DNA from 2 places in the Agromyces sp. NPDC058064 genome. Region 1 is predicted to be linked to the other one. Evidence: predicted binding sites of a transcription regulator. Region 1 holds the regulator's gene; the other holds the start of a gene.
What was found. Region 1 encodes HspR, which represses chaperone genes until heat shock. Its sites were predicted from a motif close to AAGTTGAGTCNNNNNGACTCAACTT; they were not measured.
Positions count from the first base shown of each region.

Region 1 (4,194 bases):
GGGCCGAGCGGCAGCGAGGCGACCGCCTCGCCGAGCGCGAGCCGCTCGGCGTTGAGGTGGAGGGCGCGCTCGCCCGTCACGAGGTCCTGATGCACGCGGATCGGCCGCGCCGGGGTGGCGCCGAACGCGTCGGCCGCGGCGAGCGCGATCGCCCCGTACGCGTCGTCGAGGACGACGACGTCGTCGGGCGCGAGCGGCGGTGCGATCGCGGCGCCGCGCTCGGCGGCCTCGTCGATCAGCAGCCGATCGGCGGCGTCGGAGGCCTCGAGTCCCGGTCCTTCGACGTCGGGGTACCGCCGGAGGGCGCCGAGGTCGAAGGGCATGCACCAAGGGTACGCGGCGGGGCGCGCCCCGATTCCTGGGTGCGGCCCACGGCTCGGTTTGCTACCCTCGGCTCCGCATGCGGCGAGATCGGCACGGGGGCGACACTCGCGGCGGGCGTCGCGTCCGCCGCCCGTTCGGCGTACTCGCCGCGTTCGCGGTCTTCGGCCTCACCGCCACGGTCGCCGTCGCCCCGCTCACGAACCTCGAGACGATCCGCACCGCTGCGGCCGAGGGCCTCGCCCGCGACTCGGTCGCCGCCGCAGCGCAGCGCGTCAGCGTGGCACCGGGCACCGAGTCGACGGCGCTGTCGACCGAGTCGTACGTGGCCTCCACCGGCCCCGAGACGCTCATCGCGGGCGGCACCAACGTCGACTGGGCCAAGCTCGTCATCGTCGAGGGCGGGTGGCCGCTCACCGACGAGAACGTCACGTTCATGATGCGCTGGATGCGCCAGGAGAACGGCGCCGACAACTGGTGGAACCGCAACAACCCGCTGAACAACGGGCAGGGTTCGGGCGGCGGATCGGGACTCGGGAGCTACCCCACGCTCGTGGAGGCGGCCTATTACGCGGCCGAGAACCTCCGCTCCGGCCGCTATCCCGAGGTCGACGCCGCACTCGCCCGGGGCGACTCCGCCGAGGCGACCGCGCAGGCGATCTGGGCCTCGCCGTGGGCGTCGAGCCACTACGGCTACGGCACGCACTGGAGCTCGCGCCCGTACGAGGTCATCGAGGCGCCGGCCTCGGCGTGGGGTCGCTAGCGGCCCGACTCAGCCGGCGTACGGCGGTGCCGACGCCCTGCCCGCGAAGACCCGGCCGAAGAGCCACCACACGAGCCAGCCGAGGCCGACGGTGACGGCCAGTGCGCACAGCACGAAGACCGTGAGCGGGGCGGGATCTCCGCCGAAGAAGACGACACCGGTTCCGCCTTCGACGACCGCGGCGACGACGAAGGTCAGCACGAAGTAGACGGCGCCGTTCACGAACAGCTGGACGAGCAGTCCGATGCCGGCGGACGACCAGGTCACCGCGTGCGGGGCGGGATGGCCCCGGCGCCGCAGCGCGACGACGCTGCCGGCGATGCCGGCGGCGAAGGCGACGACGCCGAGCAGCACGGGGACGATGACGAGCCAGGGCTGCGCGGCGACCGCGCCGCCGCCGACGAGCGTGGTGAGGAACCCGACGATCGCGGCCCCGCCGAGCCCTCCTGCGACGAGGCCGACCACGACGAACACCGCGAGCACCACGACGAAGACGAGCGCGGGCAGCACGCCGATCGAGAAGCCGAGGGTCACGAGCGGCAGCGCCCAGGCTCCGACCGGCCCGGCCGATCGCACGGGCGCGCCGGGGCCCGACGGCGTCGCCGTGCCCGCCGCGACCGCCGAAGGTGCCGGCGGGACGCCGGTCATCCGCGCTCCAGCGGCCGCCAGACGACCACCGCGTTCTCGCGGCGCACCCGGGTGCCCGCCTTGAGGCTGATCACCTCGCCCGCCGAGCCGGCCGCGAAGACGCGCCGCCCGGGGCGGTTCAGCATCTCGTCGGCGAGCGCGCCCTCGAGCTCGCGCACTCGCGCGCGCAGGGTCGCGACCTCCTCCTCGAGCCCGAGCACCCGGCGGATGCCCTCGAGGCTCACGCCCTCGCTCGAGAGCTGCGCGATCTCGCGCAGCTGGACGACGTCGTGCATCGAGTAGCGCCGCGACTTGCCCGCCGTGCGGGTGGGCGAGACGAGACCGAGGCGGTCGTACTGCCGCAGCGTCTGCGGGTGCATGCCGGCGAGCTCGGCCGCGACGGAGATCACGAAGAGCGGGCTCCTCTCGTGCACCTCCATCACCTAGCCCTTCGCCCTGGCGAGCAGCTCGTCGCGCGGGTTCTCGTCGGGCAGTGCTGCGGCGAGCGCCTCGACGGCCGCCTGCGCGTCCTTCGAGAGGTGCGACGGCACCGCGATCTGGACCACGGCGAGCAGGTCGCCGGTGCCCTTCTTCGTCTCGACGCCGCGGCCCTTCACGCGCAGCACGCGTCCACTCGGCGTGCCGGGCGCGACGCGGAGCTTCACGGGGTCGCCGCCGAGCGTCGGCACCTGGATGGTCGCACCGAGCGCGGCCTCGGCGAAGGTCACCGGCACGGTGACGCGGAGGTTCAGGCCGTCGCGCTCGAAGACGGGGTGCTTGCGCACGTTGACGGTGAGGATGAGGTCGCCCGCCTCACCGCCGTCGGGCGAGGGGTGGCCCTTGCCGCGCAGCCGGATCTTCTGCCCGTCGGAGACGCCGGCGGGGATGCGCACCGTGATCGGCTTGCCCTCGGCCGTCTGCAGGGTGACCTGGTCGCCCTTGGTCGCGGTGATGAAGTCGAGCGTCGTCGTCGCGGTGACGTCGCGACCGGGAGTGGGGCCGCCGAACCCGCGGTAGCCGCCCGTCGACTGGCCGAACCGGCCGCCGCCGAAGAGCCCGCCGAGCAGGTCGTCGTAGTCGCCGCCCTGCTGGAAGGTGTACGACTGGCTGCGGCCGGCGCCGCCCTGGCCGAACATGCCGCCGAAGACGTCGTCGAATCCGCCGGCGCCGCCCGCACCGCCGGGCGCGGTGAATCGCGCGCCCGAGCCCATCGCCCGGATCGCGTCGTACTCCTTGCGCTGCTCGGGATCGGCGAGCACGGAGTGCGCCTCGCTGATCTCCTTGAACTTCGCCTCGGCGGCGGCGTCGCCGGCGTTGGAGTCGGGGTGGTACTTGCGCGCGAGCTTGCGGTAGACCTTCTTCAGCTCCGCGTCGCTCACGTCCTTGGAGACGCCGAGCACCTGGTAGAAGTCCTTGTCGAACCAGTCCTGACTGGCCATCGGCACCTCCTCTCTCTGAGTCTGTCTGAAACGGGTCCGGTGGTCGAGCAGCACGTCGCGCTACTCGACCACCGGGTGGTCGGCTACGCCGACGGGGTCGTGACGACGACCTTCGCCGCGCGGAGCTGCACGCCGCCCAGCGTGTAGCCGGTCTCGACGACGTCGGCGACGGTGTCGACCTCGACGTCGGCGCTCGGCTGCTGGAAGATCGCCTCGTGACGCTGCGGGTCGAACGGCTCGCCCACCTCGCCGAAGGCCGTGAGTCCGAGCTTCTCGACGGCGCCTCGGAGCTTCGCGGCGATCGTCGCGAAGGCGGAGTCGCCCTCGAGGTCGCCGTGCTTCTCGGCCCGGTCGAGGTCGTCGAGCACCGGCAGCAGCACGGCGACGGCCGCACCGACCGCACGCTCGCGCTCGACCTCGCGGTTCGCCTCGGTGCGCTTGCGGTAGTTCGCGTACTCGGCGGTGACCCGCTTGAGGTCGGCGAGGTGCTCCTCGCTCGGGTCCTGGACCTCGGCGTTCGCCGCGTTCAGGATGTCGTCGACCGTGAGCTCGGCCTCGTCGTCGAACGAGTCGGATGCCTCCGCGCCCGTGCCGTTCGAACCGCCCGCCTCGGGGGCGCCCTCCTCGGGCGCCCCGTCGGCGGCCGGCTGCCGAACCTCACCGGTCTCGGGGTCGATGCGACGCTTGTCGCGGATCACCGGCTCCTCGTGGTTCTGGTTCTGCTCGTCGGTCATGATTACTTCTTCTCGTCCTCGTCGTCCACGACCTCGGCGTCGACCACGTCCTCGTCGGACGCGGCGTCACCGGCCTGGCCGGTCGCCGAGGCGTCCTCGCCGGCCGCGGCGGAGGCATCCGCCTGCGACTGGGCGTAGATCGCCTCGCCGAGCTTGGTCTGCGACTGCGAGAGCTTCTCGAACGCGGTCTTGACAGCGTCGTCGTCGTCGCCCGCGAGCGCCGACTTCAGCGCGTCGACGTCGCCCTGCACCTCGTCCTTGACGTCGGCGGGGAGCTTGTCCTCGTTGTCCTTGATGAGCTTCTCGACCG
Region 1 covers NZ_JBHVSE010000003.1:172,777-176,970, forward strand. Annotated here, with positions in the region: gene ACFVSL_RS12485 (class I SAM-dependent methyltransferase) at 1-323, opposite strand, end outside; gene ACFVSL_RS12490 (hypothetical protein) at 401-1,084, shown strand; gene ACFVSL_RS12495 (hypothetical protein) at 1,094-1,732, opposite strand; gene ACFVSL_RS12500 (heat shock protein transcriptional repressor HspR) at 1,729-2,151, opposite strand; gene ACFVSL_RS12505 (DnaJ C-terminal domain-containing protein) at 2,155-3,150, opposite strand; gene ACFVSL_RS12510 (nucleotide exchange factor GrpE) at 3,234-3,884, opposite strand; gene dnaK (molecular chaperone DnaK) at 3,887-4,194, opposite strand, start outside.

Region 2 (4,194 bases), on a different contig from region 1:
GCAGCGAGAAGCGGATGACCGTGCTGCAGGCGACCTTCATCGGGGTCGGCTCGATGGTGGGCGCGGGCATCTTCGCCCTGCTCGGGGCGGCCGGGGCGGTCGCCGGGTCGGCGGTCTGGCTGTCCTTCCTGATCGCCGGCATCATCGCCGCGCTCCAGGGGTACTCGTTCGCGAAGCTCGGGGCGAAGTACCCCTCGGGCGGCGGCATCCTCACCTACCTCTCGCGCGGGCTCGGCGAGGGGCACCTCACCGGCATCGGCTCGTGGCTCTTCTTCACCGCCGGCTCGATCGTCGTCGCGATGATCGCGACGTCGTTCGGCGGCTACGCGAGCTCGGTCGTCGCGGGCGGCGACCCGGTGTGGGCGAAGGTGCTCGCCGTCGCGCTCATCGTGGTGATGTCGGTGCTGAACACGGTCGGGGCGACGGCCGTCGCCCGCGTGCAGTCGGTGATCGTGATCATCGTGCTCGGCATCCTCGTGGTCTTCGCCGCGGTGACGCTCGCGAACCTCGACCCCTCGCTGCTCGCGCCGTCGGGCTACCCCGGCGCGAGGGAGATCATCTCGAGCGTCGCCCTGACGTTCTTCGCCTTCCTCGGCTTCGGCGTCATCACGTTCACGGCCAAGGACCTGCCGAACCCGTCGAGGCAGCTGCCCCGCGCCATCTACCTCGCGCTCGCCATCGCGACGGCGATCTACGTCGCGGTGGCGCTCGGCGTCTTCGGCACCCTGACCGCGGAGCAGGTCGTCGACTACGGCACCACCGCGCTCGCCGAGGCCGCGAAGCCCGCGCTCGGGCAGGCCGGGTACGTGCTCATGGTGATCACGGCGCTCTTCTCGACGACGGGCGCCGTGAACGCCGGGCTCTACCCCTCGATCGGCATGACCCAGCACCTCGCCTCGGTCGGGCAGTTCCCGCCGATGTTCGGTCGCTCGGTCGGGCGGTTCCCGGTCGGCCTCATCGTGATGGCGGTGCTCGCGACGGTGCTGGTGCTCGGCTTCGACCTCAACAAGATCGCCTCGATCGGCAGCGCGGTCGCGCTGCTGGTCTTCTCCGCGGTGACGATCGCGCACTTCCGCCTCTACCGCGAGACGGGGGCGAGCGTCGTGATGCTGGTCATCGCCCTCGTCGCGACCCTCGGCACCTTCGTCATCTTCTGCACGACCACGCTCGTCTCCGAGCCGGCGACCGCGTTCGCCCTCGTCGCGATCATCGTCCTGGCGGTCGTGATCGACTTCGCCTGGAAGGCCGGGGCGAAGGCCCGCACCGAGCGAGCGGAGCCGCGCGCCTGATGCCGCAGGCCCGAGCGGCGGGCGGCCGCCGAGCGCGTGACGATGGGGTGGGAACCCTACCTCCCACCCCATCGCGGTCTCCTGGGGAGACCCTCTCGCCGAGCGACCCGAACTGAGCTCGGCGAGCCTGACCCGAGCGATCGATAGGGACATTCCGATCGCTCGGCCGTCGAGGCATGACCGGCCGGTCCGGTCGGGTCGGACTCGGGTTGTGCTCGAAATGGTAATCCCGCGTCGGTCGCTGCGCACCGCCCCCAACAGGGGGTGATTCCGCACCGGCACGCCGAACGGCCGGTGATCCTCCGATCACCGGCCGTTCGGTTCACCGGTCGTCGCCCGGGTCAGGGCCAGTCGACGGATGCCTCGTAGTCGTCGTGCCTGCGGAGGTAGGCGGCGATGAACGGGCATTCGGGGACGATGCGCTCGCCCCGCGCCACGGCGTCGTCGAGCACGAACTTCGCCAGCCGGCTGCCGAGGCCGCGGCCCTCGTACTCTGGCTTGATGACGGTGTGGGTGAACACCACCCTGCCGGGCTCGAGGCGGTACTGGGCGAATCCGGCGCGCGCTCCGTCGACGACGAGCTGGTAGCGGTGGCGCTCGTCGAGTCGCGTGATCTCGACGGTGCCGGTGTCGCCGGTCACTGCTCGACCGGCTCGACGCGCTCGGTCACGGGCGACTCGGGGCCCGAGGCATCCCCGTGCTCGACCGCGATCTTGCGCGGCTTCGCCTTCTCGCTGACGGGGATGGTGACGCTCAGCACGCCGTTGGTGTAGCTCGCCGAGATGCGCTCGGTGTCGACGCCCTGGCCGAGGTTCAGCTGTCGCAGGAACGAGGCGGCCTCGCGCTCGCGGGTGATCCACTTCACGCCGTCGCCGGCGGCGAGGGTTCGCTCAGCCCGGATCGTGAGCAACTGGCCGTCCACGTCGATGTCGACGGAACCGGGGTCGATGCCCGGAAGGTCGGCGGTGAGCACGTAGTGGTCGCCGTCGCGGTAGAGATCCATCGGCATGCGGCGCGGCCCGCGGCGGGGCTCGAACAGCGCGGACGCGACTCGGTCGAGGTCGCGGAACGGGTCGTAGGCGGTGGCCATCTTTCCTCCTGATCGGTGACATTGAGTCGTCTCGACTCAACTCTCTACCGAACATAACGCCGAGCACGTCGGAGGATTCCGGTTCGCCGTGCGCCGACAGCGAACGAGGGCGCGAGTGGTGGTGGTGCGCGGACGTCGTCGCGACGAGCGCGATGAGCCAGGCGAACACGAGCGCGAAGGCGATGATCTCGAAGACGGTCAGGCTGAACCAGCCGAGGGCGTCGTACCCCGCCATCGCCACGAGCTCGAGCGCCAGCGCGGCGTACGAGAAGACGAGGAGGCGGCGGGGCATCCGCCTGGCGTACCAGGGCGCGCCGACGCAGAGGAGCATGAACGCGACCGCTGCGCCGAGGGCGAAGGCGTTGTGGAGGTCGGTCTCGCGGTCGATCGGCACCGTGCCGACGCCCATGAGCCCGAATCCGACGAGCCCGATGAACACCCGCATCGTCGTGCGCGCCCCGCGGCGGATGGCGAACGCGCCCGTCGCGAGCGCCCGCGTGAGCGCGCCGGACAGCCCCGCCATGCCCGCGCCCGAGACGACCACGGCGACGTTGAAGCAGGCGGCGGCGAGGTCGTTCGACGTGCCGAGCGTGCTGAAGTTGTGCGCCCACCAGTCGCCCGTCGGCGTGAGGCTCATGCTCGCGAGGCTGCCCGCAGCCAGCAGCATCGCGACGAGGTTGAAGCTGCGGTAGGCCTCGTGGTCGAGTGCATGCCGGTGCAGTCGGTACGTGCCGAAGCCGAAGGCGGCCCCGAGCAGGCAGCCGATGGCGCGATGCCCGCCGGGCAGGGGCTCGAACGCCGCCGCCGTGAAGTGCACGGCGAGGAGGGCGAGCGCCGCCCATGCGAGCCCGTTGGCGGCCGCGCGCGGCCCCGGTGCGAGGCCGGGCAGGCGGAGGTGCGCGATCGAGGCGAGGCCGGCGTGCGAGGCCGAGACGGCCAGCAGCGCGGCGCACACCGCCGCGCCGCCGGCGAGCGCGGGGATGAGCCCGACGACGTCGAGGGCGCTCGCGGGGTCGAGGGCCGCGGGCGCGAACACGCCGGCGAGCACGATCGAGATCGCGACGGCGATGAGGGCCGCGTAGAGGCGGCGCACGAGCGAGACGAGGCGGCCCGGATGACTCGCGGCGAGCGCCTCGGGCGCGATGACGGGCCGACCATGCCCCCCACGGCCGGCTGCGACCGGGTGCACCACGCGCAACCGCGATGCGAGCCCCAGGTCGAATGAGGCGGGGGCCACCCCCGCGCACACACCCCTCATCGTCGACCTTCGATCAACGGGAATCACGCCTGGGACCGAGCCTAGCGAGGGCCTCCGCGCCCTGTCATCTCGCGGATGGCATCGCTGCCATGATGCGCAGCGCATTCACAGGCGGCCTCGCGCTCGGCGAAGGCCGCCGCGACCGCCCCGGAAACGACGAAGGCGGCCCGCATGATGCGGACCGCCTTCTTCCGTGCGCCCGGAGGGACTCGAACCCCCAACCTTCTGATCCGTAGTCAGATGCTCTATCCATTGAGCTACGGGCGCATGGCTCGTCGCCTGCCGCATCATCTGCGATCAGGCAACCACGTAACTCTAACGCACGGTTCGCGTTCGCGCCAATCGAGCGCCTCACCCGCCCGCGTGCTCGGGTCGCTGGGCATCGAGCGCGGCGAGCTGGCGGCGGTTGGCGACCTGCCGGTAGGAGGTCTCGATGAGCTCGGCGAGCAGCTCCCAGTCGGCGTCGGGCCCGTCGAGGTCGGTCGCGACCCAGCGGGCGCGGTCGTAGTACGGCGGCCCGAAGAACCGGTCGTCCTGCACGAGGGCGAGGTGCTCGT
Region 2 covers NZ_JBHVSE010000001.1:1,010,755-1,014,948, forward strand. Annotated here, with positions in the region: gene ACFVSL_RS04690 (APC family permease) at 1-1,289, shown strand, start outside; gene ACFVSL_RS04695 (GNAT family N-acetyltransferase) at 1,631-1,930, opposite strand; gene ACFVSL_RS04700 (Hsp20/alpha crystallin family protein) at 1,927-2,379, opposite strand; partial or broken gene ACFVSL_RS04705 (DUF998 domain-containing protein) at 2,531-3,742, opposite strand; tRNA gene ACFVSL_RS04710 (tRNA-Arg) at 3,832-3,904, opposite strand; gene ACFVSL_RS04715 (MmcQ/YjbR family DNA-binding protein) at 3,989-4,194, opposite strand, start outside.
Region 2: ACFVSL_RS04700 (Hsp20/alpha crystallin family protein) is a predicted target of HspR. The motif match lies at 2,398-2,422, and genes of this name have one in related genera.